2 regions of the Streptomyces sp. NPDC058619 genome follow, and region 2 is predicted to be linked to the other one. Evidence: riboswitches for the same ligand, from Rfam matches in the RefSeq annotation. Region 2 holds a riboswitch; the other holds the start of a gene.

Region 1 (6,990 bases), on a different contig from region 2:
GGCGGGGGGCTCCCCGCCGCGGGCGGGCCCGGCCGGGGGCCGGAACGGGGCGGCGGCGGGCTCCTCCCGGGGCAGCGTCGGGGCGGAGGCGCGCGGGGCCCCCCGTACGGCGGACAGCGCCTCGACGAGCTCGCCGAGCTCCACGTGGACCACGGCCACCGGCTTGCCCGGCACCTCGGCGACGGCGGCGCGCAGGGCGCCGGCCAGGTCGTCGGCCGGGGCCTGCTCGCTCACCCAGGGGATGGCGGTGACGATCACGGCGTCGCAGTCGTCGGAGGCCAGCGCGGCGGCCAGGGCCGTACGGAAGTCCGCCGGGGAGGCGGCGGTGGTCAGGTCGAGCGGCGGCAGCGGGCGCAGGCCCTGCGCGAGGCAGGCGTCGTAGGTCAGGACCCCGAGGGACTCGGAGTTGCCGAGGATCGCGATGCGGGGGCCGGCGGGCAGCGGCTGGGCGGCCAGCAGCAGGCCGACGTCGACGAGCTCGGTGACGGTGTCGACGCGGATCACGCCGGCCTGCCGCAGCAGGGCGGAGACGGTGGCGTCCGGCAGCCGGGTGCCCGGCACGACGTGGCCGGCCGGGGTGTGGCGGCCGCCCCGGACGACGACCACGGGCTTCTCGGCCGCGGTCCGGCGGGCGAGGCGGGTGAACTTGCGCGGGTTGCCCAGGGTTTCGAGGTAGAGCAGGGCGACGTCGGTGGTGTCGTCCTCGTACCAGTACTGGAGGATGTCGTTGCCCGAGACGTCGGCCCGGTTGCCCGCGGAGACGAAGGACGACAGCCCCTCGCCGCGCCGCAGCAGGGCGGAGAGCAGGGCGATGCCGATGGCCCCGGACTGCGTGAACAGGCCGATCCGGCCGCGCATCGGCATCGGCGCGGGAGTCAGGGAGGCGTTGAGCTCCACCTCCGGCGCCGTGTTGATCACGCCGAAGGCGTTCGGCCCGATGAGGCGCATGCCGTACGAGCGGACCTGGCGGACGAGTTCGCGCTGGCGGGCGAGGCCGGCCGGGCCGCTCTCCCCGTACCCGGCGGACAGGACGACGAGCCCCTGCACCCCGTGGTCGCCGCAGGCGGCCACGGCCTCGGGGACGCGGTCGGCGGGGACCGCGATGACGGCGAGGTCGACGGGGGCTCCGATGGCGCCGACCGTGCGGTAGGCCCGTACGCCGTCGATGAGGTCGCGCGTGACGGCCTCGTTGACCGCGTAGAGGTGGCCGTGGAAGCCGCTGTCGCGCAGGTTGCGCAGGGCCGCGGCGCCCACGCCGGCGCCGGAGCGGCTGACGCCGACCACCACGACCGAGCCGGGGGTGAGCAGCCGCTGCACGGAGCGGGCCTCGGCGCGCTGTTCGCGGGCGCGCTGGACGGCGAGGGACTCGGCGGTGGGTTCGATGCCGAGGGTGAGGTGGACGGAGCCGTCCTCGAAGCTGCGCTTCTGCTCGTAGCCGGCGTCCGTGAACACCTTGATCATCTTGTTGTTGGCGGGCAGCACCTCGGCGGCGAACCGCCGGATGCCGCGCTCGCGGGCGACCGCGCCGATGTGTTCGAGGAGCGCGGAGGCGACCCCGCGGCCCTGGTGGGCGTCCTGGACGAGGAAGGCGACCTCGGCCTCGTCGGAGGGGCCGGTGGCGGACCGGCCGTCGGCGCCGATGCGGTCGTAGCGGACGGTGCCGATGAACTCCCCGCCGATGGTCGCCGCGAGGCCGACCCGGTCCACGTAGTCGTGGTGCGTGAAGCGGTGCACGTCCCGGTCGGAGAGCCGGGGGTAGGGGGCGAAGAAGCGGTAGTACTTCGACTCGTCCGAGACCTGTTCGTAGAAGCTGACCAGACGCGCCGCGTCCTCGGTGGTGATGGGCCTGATCCGGGCGGTGCCGCCGTCGCGCAGGACGACGTCGGCCTCCCAGTGGGCCGGGTACGCGGGGTCCGACTCGGTGGTCATGGGGCCACCTTACGGCGGGTGCCGGCGCGGCAGCGCTCGCGCGGCGCGTAGGCAGGCCGGGGCAATTCGGTGCAAGGTGGGGAGGGTCGAACGGCGGCACATCGGGGCCCAAGGTCGGTCGGAGCATTCGGGGCGTCGTGAGAGACTGGTCTAGACAACCGTAAGAACCTGAAGGGCATCACCATGGCAGAGCGCCGCGTCAACGTCGGCTGGGCCGAGGGCCTGCACGCTCGTCCCGCCTCGATCTTCGTCCGGGCGACGACCGCTTCCGGCGTCCCGGTGACCATCGCGAAGGCCGGCGGCGACCCCGTCAACGCCGCTTCCATGCTGGCGGTCCTGGGCCTGGGCGCCCAGGGCGGCGAGGAGATCGTCCTCGCCTCCGAGGCAGACGGTGCGGACGCCGCGCTGGACCGCCTCGCGAAGCTGGTGGCCGAGGGCCTCGACGAGCTCCCCGAGACCGTCTGACCCCTCGGGTTCGACCACACCCGTACACGGAAGCCGCGGCCCGCGCCCCTGGGGGACCGCGGCTTCCGCGCTCCCCTCGCGGGACGCCCGCGGCGGCGGCCCGGGACGCCGCAGGCCCGCGTGGACGGCCGGGGCACCGCCCGCCCGCGGGGACGGTCCGGACGCCGGGCTTTCACCGGGCCGGCCGGACCGCCGCGACACATACGGCTCGCCGGAATTCAGCCCGGCCAGGAATTCAGCCGCACCGCAAGAATTCGACCGCACGCCGAAATGACACCGCCCGGAATTCCGGCAGCGGCGCGCGGATACCCGTTCTTTGTATACGGCGCCTGTTAATGCCGGCCGCTCGACATGTTTACGGCAGGTTGCGAAGTCCTCACGACGGCCCGCGGCCGCGGCCGGTGCGCCGCCGAGGCGCGGTCAGCGTGCATCGCGGTCAGGGCGCGCGCCCGCTCGGCGTCCCCGCGGGCCACCGCGTCCACGATGGCGCCGTGCTCCGCCCAGGACTCCACGGGCCGGGCCGGGGCCTCCACCACGTACATCCAGGCGACCTTGTGCCGCATCTGCGTGAGCAGCGCGATCAGTCCCGGGCTGCCCGAGGCCTGGGCCAGCGTCTCGTGGAACCAGCCGCCCAGGGACCGCAGGTCCTCCCCCTGCCCCCTCCTGGCCCGTTCCTGGCCCAGCCTGACCAGCCCGCGAAGCACCTTCAGGTGGGCTTCGGTGCGCCGCCGCGCGGCCCGGGCGGCGGCGAGGGGTTCCAGCAGCATCCGCAGCTCCAGGAGGTCGGCGGCCTCCTGCTCCGTCGGCTCGGCGACGCAGGCGCCCGCGTGCCGCCGCGTGGTCACGAACCCCTCGGACTCCAGGGTCCGCAGCGCCTCGCGGACCGGGACGCGCGAGACCCCGTACCGGCGGGCGAGGACCTCTTCGGTGAGTCTGCTGCCCGGCTCGAAGACCCCGGAGACGATGTCGTCGCGAATTGCCGTGCATACCGCGTGCGCAGGAATACGCAAGACCGAACCTCCGCCTATTTCCGACTGCCGTGCCAGAGTGTGCTGCGACTCTATTGCAACACACGATAATTTCCGAGAGCGGCCGGAAAAGCGAAACATTCGCAAAAAACCCCGGCTCGTGGTGCGAGCCGGGGTCTTCGGTGAAGCGCGGGTCGTGCGCGGGGTCGTACGGGTCAGAGGCTGACGCCGTGCGAGCGCAGGTACGAGACCGGGTCGATGTCCGAGCCGTAGTCGGCGCCGGTGCGGGCCTCGAAGTGCAGGTGCGGGCCACTGGAGTTGCCGGTGGAGCCCGACAGGCCGATCTGCTGGCCCGGGGTGACCTGCTGGCCGGCGGAGACGCTCAGCGAGGACAGGTGCGCGTACTGGGTGAACGTGCCGTCGTTGTGCTTGATGATGACGTTGTTGCCGTACGCGCCGCCCCAGCCGGCCTCGACGACGGTGCCCGCGCCCACGGCGTGGACCGAGGTGCCGGAGGACGCGCGGAAGTCGATGCCGGTGTGGCTGCCGGAGGACCACATGCCGCCACCGGCGTGGTAGTGGGTGCTGATGCCGCCGCCGACGGGCGCGACGAAGGTGTTGAGGCGCTTGCGCTCCTCCTCGCGGGCCGCGCGCTCGGCCGCGTCCCGCTCCGCCTTCACCTTGGCCTCGGCGAGGCGCTTGGCCTCGGCGGCACGCTGCTTGGCGTCGGCCTCGGCCTGGGCCTGGGCGGCCGCGCGCTCGGCGGCGCGCTGCTGCGACTCGGCCTGGTCCTGGATGTCACCCGCGAGCTCGCCGCCGACGACGACCGCGTCGTACCCGGCGTCGGGGACGGAGTGCCCGGTGTTGTTGTCCGCGGCGAAGGCCGGGGCAGCGAGGGAACCGACGACGCCCGTGGTGGCGAGGGCGGCTATACCGGCGTAGCCGGCGGTCTTGCGGCTCAGACGGCTGGAACCGCGGTGCTTGCCGGAGGCGGCGGTACGACTGCCAAACGCCATGAAGAGGTTGATCCTTTCCTTCCCTCTCGCCTACCGGGTTAGCTGACGGGTTCGGAGCAGGAAGGTCTCCTACGGGCTTCCTCTTGCGAGGCGGCCCGATTCACCCCAGGGACTGATGTGGGTCCCCGGCTCCCCAGGCTCGCGCCTGACGGGGACTCGGCGATTGCTGTCCGGTGCCGCGGGTGCGGCGGGCACAACTGACGAACAGCACGGCTGACGCTAGGCGGATCATCAGCCGATCGCCAAACAGACGAGCTCTTTTGTTGCGTACGCCACACCGCATACACGCAATCTCACCACTAAATGGACAAAAGGGGCCCTGGCAGACAAGCCGCCAGAGCCCCTTGCGACGGGCGTCAGTTGGTGACGACGCTGACGTCACCGATCCCGAGCGCCCGAACCGGCCCCTCGATCTGCGACGCGTCGCCCACCAGCACCGTGACCAGCCGGTTCGCCGGGAAGGCGTTCACGACGGCCGAAGTGGCCTCCACCGTGCCGGTCTCGGCGAGCCGGGCGTACAACTGCGCCTGGTAGTCGTCCGGCAGCTCCTGTTCCACCTGGTCCGCCAGGGTGCCGGCCACCGAGGCGGCCGTCTCGAACTTCAGCGGCGCCACGCCCACCAAGTTCTGCACCGCGACGTCCCGTTCTGCGTCGGTCAGCCCGCCCTCCGCGAGGGTGCGCAGCACCTTCCAGAGGTCCTCGAGCGCCGGGCCGGTGTGCGGCGTGTCCACCGAGCCGCTGATGGCCAGCATCGAGGCGCCCTTGCCGTCGGCGGTGGACCGCAGTACCTGGCCGAAGGCGCGCACGCCGTACGTGTACCCCTTCTCCTCGCGCAGCACCTTGTCCAGGCGGGAGGTCAGGGTGCCGCCCAGGCAGTACGTGCCGAGCACCTGTGGCGCCCAGACGCGGTCGTGCCGGTCCGGTCCGATGCGGCCGATCAGCAGCTGCGTCTGGACCGCGCCGGGCCGGTCCACGATGACGACGCGGCCGGTGTCGTCGGCGGTCACCGGCGGCACGGGCCGGGGCTCGGCGGAGTTGCCCGTCCAGGTGCCCAGGGTGTCGGCCAGGACGGCGTCCAGGTCGATCCCGGTCAGGTCGCCGACGACGACCGCGGTGGCCGTGGCGGGGCGTACGTGGGCCTCGTAGAAGGCGCGTACGGCCGCGGAGTCGATCCGGGCCACCGTCTCCTCGGAGCCCTGGCGCGGGCGGGACATCCGCAGGGAGGCCGGGAAGAGCTCCTTGGAGAGCTGCATGGCGGCGCGGCGCTGCGGGTTGGCCAGCTCGTGCGGGATCTCGTCGAGCCGGTTGCGCACCAGGCGGTCGACCTCGGCGTCGGCGAACGCGGGCGCGCGCAGCGCCTCGGCGAGCAGGCCGAGCGCCTTGTGCAGGCGCGAGGCGGGGACCTCCAGGGAGACCCGCAGGCCCGGGTGGTCCGCGTGGGCGTCGAGGGTGGCCCCGCAACGCTCCAGTTCGGCCGAGAACTCCTCGGCGGAGTGCTTGTCTGTGCCCTCGGACAGCGCGCGCGCCATGATCGTCGCAACGCCGTCCAGGCCCCCGGGCTCCGCGTCGAGCGGGGCGGCGAGGTTGACCTCGACCGCGATCACCTGCTGGCCCGGGCGGTGGCAGCGCAGCAGCGTCAGCCTGTTGGACAGCCGGCCGCGCTCGGGGGCCGGGAAGGCCCACGGCTGCGGCTCGCCGGCCTCGGGGCGCGGGTGGAAGGTCATCGTGACGGCTGCGGTGTCGGCTGCGGTGTCGCTCACTGTTCCGCCCCCTCGTTCTCGTCGGACTCGTCGTTCTCGTCGGCCCCGTCGGCGTCCGCCGCGAGCGGCTCGTAGACGAGCACCGCGCGGTTGTCCGGGCGCAGCCGGGCCGCGGCCACGGCCTGGACCTCCTCGGCGGTGACGTCGAGGACGCGCCGCACGGCGGTCAGCGCCAGCTGCGGGTCACCGAACAGCACCGCGAAGCGGCACAGTTCGTCGGCGCGGCCGGACACCGTGCTCAGCCGGTCCAGCCACTCGCGCTCCAGCTGGGCCTGGGCGCGCTCCATCTCCTCGGCCGTCGGGCCCTCGGCGGCGAACCGCGCGAGCTCCTCGTCCACGGCCGCCTCGATGGCGGGCACCTCGACCCCGCCGGACGTCTTCACGTCCAGCCAGCCCAGCGAGGGGGCGCCGGCCAGGCGCAGCAGGCCGAAGCCGGCCGCGACGGCCGTCTGGTCGCGGCGTACCAGGCGGTTGTGGAGCCGCGAGGACTCGCCGCCGCCCAGCACGGTCAGCGCCACGTCGGCGGCGTCGCACTCGCGGGTGCCGTCGTGCGGGAGCCGGTAGGCGGCCATCAGGGCGCGCGCCGGCACCTCCTCGACGATCTCCTCGCGGAGCTCCTGACCGATGACGTCCGGCAGCGTGCCGTCGCGCGGCGGCTGCTTGCCGTCGTGGCTCGGGATGGTGCCGAAGTACTTCTCGATCCAGGCGAGCGTGCGCTCGGGATCGATGTCGCCGACGACCGAGAGCACCGCGTTGTTGGGCGCGTAGTACGTGCGGAAGAAGTGGCGCGCGTCCTCCAGGGAGGCGGCGTCGAGGTCGGCCATGGAGCCGATCGGGGTGTGGTGGTACGGG
Region 2 (6,990 bases):
GACGACGAGCAGCGCACACCCGGTCAGTACGGGCCACAGCCGCGCGTCCCGCTCGCCCGTTCCCCCGCCGAGCTGGAGGGTGAAGATCACCGCGGCGGCGCCGCTGAGCCCGGCGGCGAGCGCGGGCAGGAGGGCGGCGCGGACCAGCTGGGGCCTTATCTGCCGTGCCGGACCGGTGACGGCTTGTCTCGACGGGGAGTGACGGGCGGCGCGGAGTCCGGACATCTGGGTCCTCGGTACGTGGGGCCCGGCCCCCAGCGTTCCCGGGGCCCGGTGTTGATCACCGGTTACCCACGCTAGACCGCACCGTCACACCCCGGACGGCGAGTTGGGGAACTTGGGCGGGGTGCTTCCCGCTCCCGGTGGAGCGCTCGTACGCCCGCCCGAATCCGCGGGGTCGCCCCACGTGACCCCGCGGCCGACCCGCGCCGGGCACCCGCCCCACCCCGCATCCGCCCTCCGGCCGTCGCCGTGACGCCACCCCGACCCGCGAGCCGAGGGCCACGGGCCGCCCCGGCGGGGGCCGGGGCGGCCCGTGGCCTCTCGCTCGACCCCGCTCGCTACGTCCCCACCGGCTCCTGCTTCTCCTGCCCGCCCGCAGCCGCGGTTTCCATCCGCGCCGCTTCCCCGGCCGCGCCTCCCGCCTCCGACGGAGGCACGGAGGACGGGCCGTCGACGGGACCGGCCGTCAGCCCCTGCACGACGAACGGCCTCCACCAGGGTGCGGAGGGGGCGCCGGCCGCGCCGGGCTCGAAGGGCTCGCCCGGGATGGGGAGGGCGATGGCGGCTCCCGCCTTCGCCGCTGCGGCGACGGTGCCCTCGCCCGGCTCGTCCCACGGGTGCGGGGCCAGGTTGAAGGTGCCCCAGTGGATCGGCAGCATCGTGCCGTGCGGGACGCCGCCCTGGAGGTCGAGGTGGGCCTGCATGCCCTCCTCGGGTGTCATGTGGATGTCCGGCCAGTACTCCGAGTAGGCCCCGATCTGGATCATCGTGGCGTCGAAGGGCCCGTGCGCGGCGCCGATCTCCCGGAAGCCGGGGAAGTACCCGGTGTCACCGCTGTGGTAGATCCGGTGGTCGTCGCCCGCGACCACCCAGGAGGCCCACAGGGTGTGCTGCTGGTTGCGCAGGCCGCGCCCGCAGAAGTGCCGGGCCGGGGTCGCCGTGAGCGTGAGCCCGGCGACCTCCGCGCTCTCGTTCCAGTCGAGTTCGCGCAGCCGGTCGGCCGGGACGCCCCAGCGCTCCAGGTGCGCGCCGACGCCCAGCGGAACCGCGAAGACCGTGTCCGTACCGGCCAGGCTCTTGATCGTCGGGAGGTCGAGGTGGTCGTAGTGGTCGTGCGAGATCACCACGACGTCCACGTCGCCCAGCGAGGCCAGCGGCACCGGTACCGGGTGCAGCCGCTTGGGCCCGGCGAACGGGAAGGGGGAGCACCGGTCGCCCCAGACCGGGTCGAACAGCACCCGGCGGCCGTCGATCTCGGCGAGCACGCTGGAATGGCCCATCCAGGTCACGCGCAGGCCGCTCGCGGGCGGCTTGGCCAGCTCCGCGAGGGTGGTCGGGTACACGGGGATCGGCGCGCCGGGGTTGCGGCGCAGCCGCTGCTCCTTGTGGAAGTAGATCTTGGCGAACTCCCGCATCGACCCGGACGGCCTGGTCCGGGCGCCGAGCGGGTTCTGGAAGACGCCGTCGGCGAAGTTCGGCGAGCGGCGGATGCGCTCCAGCCGGGCGCCGGACGGGTCCGCGCCGAAGGCTTCGGGCCGCAGGGCGCGCAGCCGTGGACGCAGGGGACGGGAGCCGGTCAAAGCGCCTCCTGGGAGGATGGGTCACGCGGTTCGTGGACGTCTACCCCCATCCCAACGCACACGGGCCCCGAAGGATTCCACTCCCGGCCGGGTGATCCCCGTGTCGCACGCGCCCCGGCCCCCCGCCCCTCTCCCCTACGCTCCCGCGGCCCCCGCGGCCCCCCTGCCCCCGCCCCCCTGCCCCCGCCCCGCGGCCCCCGCCGCGCCGCCGACCGCCTACAGCGGCAGCAGGTCCGGCCGCTTCGCCGCGACGTGGTCCCCGGAGGACTCCCCGCGCAGCCGGCGCCCGATCCAGGGGACGAGGTGCTCGCGGGCCCACTGGATGTTGTCCCGGGTGGTGTCCACCGAGCCGCGCGGCCGCTGCGGCGGCCACGGCTGGTCGGGGTCGGCCGGCACCTGGATCCCCAGCACCTGCGCGGCGCGCAGGGCCACGCGCGTATGTCCCTCGGGCGAGAGGTGCAGCCGGTCGCCGTCCCAGGCCCGCCGGTCCTGTACGGACCTGAGGGACCAGAGGTCGAGCACCGGGCAGTCGTACCGGTCGGCGATGGAGCGCACGTGGGCGCTGTACGTCGCCACCTTGCCGCGGAGGTGCCGCAGGACCGGCACGCCCCGGGTGTCGAAGCCGGTGGTGATCATGACCTGGCCCACGGATCCGGCGAGGTCGGCCACGGCGGCCTCGAACCGCTCCGCCACGTCGTCGGGGTCGCTGCCGGGCCGGATGATGTCGTTGCCGCCCGCGCAGAAGGTCACGAGGTCCGGCGCGAGCGCCTTGGCCCGCGGGACCTGCTCGGCCACGATCTGGTCGAGGAGCCTGCCGCGTACGGCCAGGTTCGCGTATCGGAAGTCGTGCTCGTCACGTCGATCGGCCAGGAGCACGGCGAGCCGGTCCGCCCAGCCGAGAAACGATCCCCCCGGTCCCGGGTCCCCCACACCCTCGGTGAAGCTGTCCCCGATCGCCGCGTACGAGCCGATGGTCTTGAGTGTCGTCGTCGTCGCTGCCACGAAGCACCATCCTTCACCCCTGCGGGCGACCTACGCCAACGTAAGCAGGGGTTAACGGACCGTGATCTGTACCACGCGCGATATAAGGAATAAGTACGCGTCAGGCCGGGACCCCTCGGGGTCCCGGCCTGACGCGTGTCCCTTCCCGCGGCGGATGCCGTCGGACGCTCACCGTCAGACGGTGGCGCCCTTCGAGCGGAGGTAGGCCAGCGGGTTGATGTCGGAGCCGTAGGACGGGCCCGTGCGGATCTCGAAGTGGAGGTGCGGGCCGGAGGAGTTGCCGGTGGAACCGGAGAGGCCGATGCGCTGTCCGGCGGTCACGCTCTGGCCGGCCGAGACGGACAGCGAGGAGAGGTGGCCGTACTGGGAGTACTTGCCGTCCGCGTGCCGGATGACGACCTCGTTGCCGTACGAGCCGCCCCAGCCCGCGGAGACGACGGTGCCCGCGCCGACGGCCTTGACGGTGGTGCCGGAGCTCGCGATGAAGTCGACTCCGGTGTGGTAACCCGAGGACCACATGGCGCCGCTCGCCCTGTACTGGGTGGAGACCCCGCCGCCGACGGGGGCCACGAAGCCGGCGCCGGAGGGGGCCGCCGCGCCGGTGGAGGTCTCGCCGCCCTGCGCCTTCTGCTGGGCCTTGGGCTGCGGCTTCCGGGCGGGGGCGTCCTGGTCCCCCGAGGAGGCCTTCCCGGAGACCGGGGCCTCGGCCGGCTTCTGCTTCTTCTGGACCGGCTTCTCCGCCGGAGCCGGGGCCGGAGCCGGCGCGGCGGCGCTCGGGGCGGAGGCGCCCTTCGCACCGAGCGTCAGCTTGAGGCCCGGGTGGATCAGCGAGGGGTCGGCGCCGACGGCCTCGCGGTTGTCGGCGTACAACTGCTCCCAGCCGCCGGACAGGTCGCGCTGTGCGGCGATCTTGGAGAGGTAGTCGCCGGACACGACCGTGTACACGGTCGGCGCGGCGGCCGGGGCCGCGGCGGGGGCGGCGACCGGTGCGGTCTGCAGCGCGACCGGCAGCTGCGGGGCCACGGCGGGCACGGTGGCCGGCGCGGCGGCCGGGGCTCCGGCCGCCTGGGCGCCGGCGGCGCCCATCAGCGGCAGCGCGAGGGCCGCTCCGCCGGTGCCGGCGACGGCGAAACCGCGGGAGATGGAAAGGGACTTGGGACGGCGGTGCTTACCTTTTGCGGGCATGGCGGTTTCCTCTCCGTCGCCTGCGAGGTGAGCTGTCGGGTTCGGACTGGAGATGTCCGGCCGCACACGTATGGGCACATGTACGGCTTCACCCCAAGCCGTCCCGATATGAAGACTCGGGACGGCGGCTTACCTGGTTCCCCCGCTCCTGCCGCGCGTGAATAGTCGGGTGCGGTTTTCCGGGTGGCGGCAGGATTCGGCGGTCCGCCCGGATCGATCGCGAAGGTAATCGAGTCCGGCCACAAGGAACAAGCCGCGAATTACCTGACGGAATCCCAGAGGTGAGGGATCGACGGAATTCCCGTCACCCTGCGTCCATTCCGGACCGCCAACATCCGGTCTGGCTGGGCCATTCGGCTTTCGCGATCAGGCACTCACGGTCACCGTATGATCTGGCTCACGGGCAGGCGCCCGATCTCGCCCCCGGATGCGGCAAGTTGTTGCCAAGTAGTGTAATTCGGACACCCTACGACGACGCGGAGGAGTTCACGTGACCCAGCAGATACCCCCGACCCCGCCCGGGCGGTCGCAGCCGGAGCCGGACCTGACCGGAGTGCGGAACTTCCGCGACGTGGGCGGCCTGCCGACGGCGGACGGACGGAGGGTCAGGCCGGGACGACTCTTCCGAAGCGGACATCTCGCACATGCCACAGAAACCGACACAGAGTTCCTCAACTCGCTCGGGCTCCACACCGTCTTCGACTTCCGCAACGACGCCGACCACGCCCTGGAAGGGCCGGACGTGGAGCTTCCCGGCGTGCGGAACGTCAACATCCCGCTCTCGGATCCGGCCGACGGCCGGGAGTTCTGGAAGATGGTCCGCGACGGCGATCTGGAACAGCTCCGCGGGCTCCTGGGCGACGGGAGGGGTGCGGCCAGGATGGCGCACTCGTACCGCTCGATCATCGCGAACCGCACCGCCGAGCACAGCCTGGTCCTGCACGCGCTCGCCGGGGACAGCGTCCCCGCGCTCATGCACTGTGCGGCCGGCAAGGACCGGGCCGGCCTGTCCGTCGCCGTCACCCTGCTCGCCCTGGGCGTCGAGCGCGAGGCGATCGTGGCGGACTACCTGGAGTCCAACGCCCCGCACCGGCGCTACCGGGTGCGCCGCGGCAGCGACGCCCCCGAGGCCCGCTCCCCCGAGGTGATGGAGCTGCTGTCCCCGCTGTTCGACGCCCGCGCCGCGTACCTGACGGCGGCCTTCGACACCATCGACGAGACCTGGGGCGGGGTGGAGCCCTACCTGGCCGAGGGCCTCGGGCTGGCGCCCGAGACCCTCGCCCGGCTCCGGGCGGGACTGCTGGACTGACCCGCCGCGACGGGCCGTCGGCGGTCAGCGGTTGCCGACGGCCTGCTTCACCAGCGTCCGGCCGAAGTCCCACATCAGCCCGGACCCGGCGTGCGCCTCGTCCATCACCTCGCGGAAGGCGCCGACGAACCGGTCGACATCGGCCTCGTCCACGACGAGCGGCGGGATGAGTTTGATCACTTCCAGGTGGTCGCCGGACACCTGGGTGAGGATGCGGTGCCTCTGCAGCAGCGGCACCACGACCATCTGCGCGAAGAGCCCCTTGCGGGCCGCCTGGAGCATCGTCCACCGGCTGCGCAGCCCCAGCGACGACGGCCGGCCGAACTCGATGCCGATCATCAGCCCGCGCCCCCGCACCTCGTGCAGCAGCTCGTACTCGTCCACGAGGGCCGCGAGCCGGCCGCGCAGCAGGTCGCCCATGGCCCGCGCGTTCGCGACGACCTCCTCGTCCTCCATGACGCAGAGCACCGCCAGCCCGGCCGCCATCGCCTGCGCGTTGGAACCGAAGCTCGCGGAGTGGACGAGCACCCGGTCCATGGACGAGTAGACGCGTCTGAAGATCCAGTCCTTGCCCAGGGTCGCGCCGACCGGCACGTAGCCGCCGGACAGCGCCTTGGCGACGCACACGAGGTCCGGCTCCACGCCCGGCTCGTGCTGGTACGCGTAGAAGTCACCGGTCCGTCCCAGGCCCGTCTGCACCTCGTCGGCGATCAGCAGCGCCTTGTGCCGGTGCAGCAGCTCCTGCGCGGCGAGCAGGAATCCGGGCGGGGCGGCGAGGACCCCCTTGCCCTGGATCGGCTCCACCACGAGGGCGGCCACGTCCCCGCGCCGCAGCTCCCGCTCCAGGGCCGCCAGGTCACCGAGCGCGATCTTCGTGTCGGGCAGCAGCGGCGCGAAGCCGTCCCTGAAGCCGTCCTCCCCGTTCACCGAGAGCGAGCCCGCGGTCAGCCCGTGGAAGGCGTGGTCGCAGTAGAGGACCCTGGGCCGCCCGGTGGCGTACCGGGCGAACTTCAGGGCGGTCTCCACCGCCTCGGTGCCGCTGTTGCCGAAGAAGACCCGGTCCAGGTGGGGGCTGTACGAGAGGAGCTTCTCGGCCAGCAGCCCGGGCAGCGGCTGGCAGTCGAAGCGGGTCAGGTCGGCGAGCTGGGCGTCGAGCACGTCGTGCAGCGCCCGGCGGACCACGGGGTGGTTGCGGCCCAGGCCCATCACCCCGAAGCCCGCCAGCATGTCGAGGTAGTCGTTGCCCTCGGCGTCCCAGAAGTGGGCGCCCTCGGCCCGCTCGTAGACCTTGTCGAAGCCGATGGTGTGCAGCATCCGGGGCAGCTGGTGGTTGAGGTACCGGGCGTGCAGCTCGTACCGCTCCGCGCCGCGCTCGGCCAGCAGGGCGCCGAGGTCGAAGCCCCCGCCCCGGCCGCCCTCCTCCCGCGGACCGGCGCTCATGCCGACTTGTCCCGGTTCCCACCGATCGTCTCCCGGGCCGCCCGCAGGGACTCCTTGAGGGATCCCATGGTGGCGAGGACGGCCGTGGGCTCGTAGCCGCAGTGCGCCATGCAGTTCGCGCAGCGCGGGTCCTTCCCGCGGCCGTACTTGCTCCAGTCGGTGTCGTTGATGAGCTCGCGGTACGTGGGCACGTAGCCGTCGCTCATCAGGTAGCAGGGCCGCTGCCAGCCGAAGAGCGAGTAATTCGGAATG

The links. A riboswitch is a leader RNA that binds a small molecule or an ion and turns the genes downstream of it on or off. The one in region 2 is predicted to bind cyclic di-AMP.
Region 1: linked by a shared signal. The riboswitch ahead of ACFWTC_RS33995 (M23 family metallopeptidase) and the one ahead of ACFWTC_RS18960 (peptidoglycan DD-metalloendopeptidase family protein) in region 2 are both predicted to bind cyclic di-AMP.

What each region holds. Positions count from the first base shown of each region.
Region 1 covers NZ_JBHXQN010000066.1:3,203-10,192, reverse strand. Annotated here, with positions in the region: gene ACFWTC_RS34010 (GNAT family N-acetyltransferase) at 1-1,929, opposite strand, end outside; gene ACFWTC_RS34005 (HPr family phosphocarrier protein) at 2,113-2,394, shown strand; gene ACFWTC_RS34000 (GntR family transcriptional regulator) at 2,727-3,404, opposite strand; gene ACFWTC_RS33995 (M23 family metallopeptidase) at 3,578-4,378, opposite strand; cyclic di-AMP (ydaO/yuaA leader) riboswitch at 4,391-4,550, opposite strand; gene ACFWTC_RS33990 (M16 family metallopeptidase) at 4,735-6,102, opposite strand; gene ACFWTC_RS33985 (M16 family metallopeptidase) at 6,135-6,990, opposite strand, start outside.
Region 2 covers NZ_JBHXQN010000017.1:85,966-92,955, reverse strand. Annotated here, with positions in the region: gene ACFWTC_RS18975 (ATP-binding protein) at 1-225, opposite strand, end outside; gene ACFWTC_RS18970 (MBL fold metallo-hydrolase) at 561-1,802, opposite strand; gene ACFWTC_RS18965 (SGNH/GDSL hydrolase family protein) at 2,019-2,804, opposite strand; gene ACFWTC_RS18960 (peptidoglycan DD-metalloendopeptidase family protein) at 2,979-3,989, opposite strand; cyclic di-AMP (ydaO/yuaA leader) riboswitch at 3,992-4,167, opposite strand; gene ACFWTC_RS18955 (tyrosine-protein phosphatase) at 4,480-5,298, shown strand; gene ACFWTC_RS18950 (aspartate aminotransferase family protein) at 5,323-6,738, opposite strand; gene hpnH (adenosyl-hopene transferase HpnH) at 6,735-6,990, opposite strand, start outside.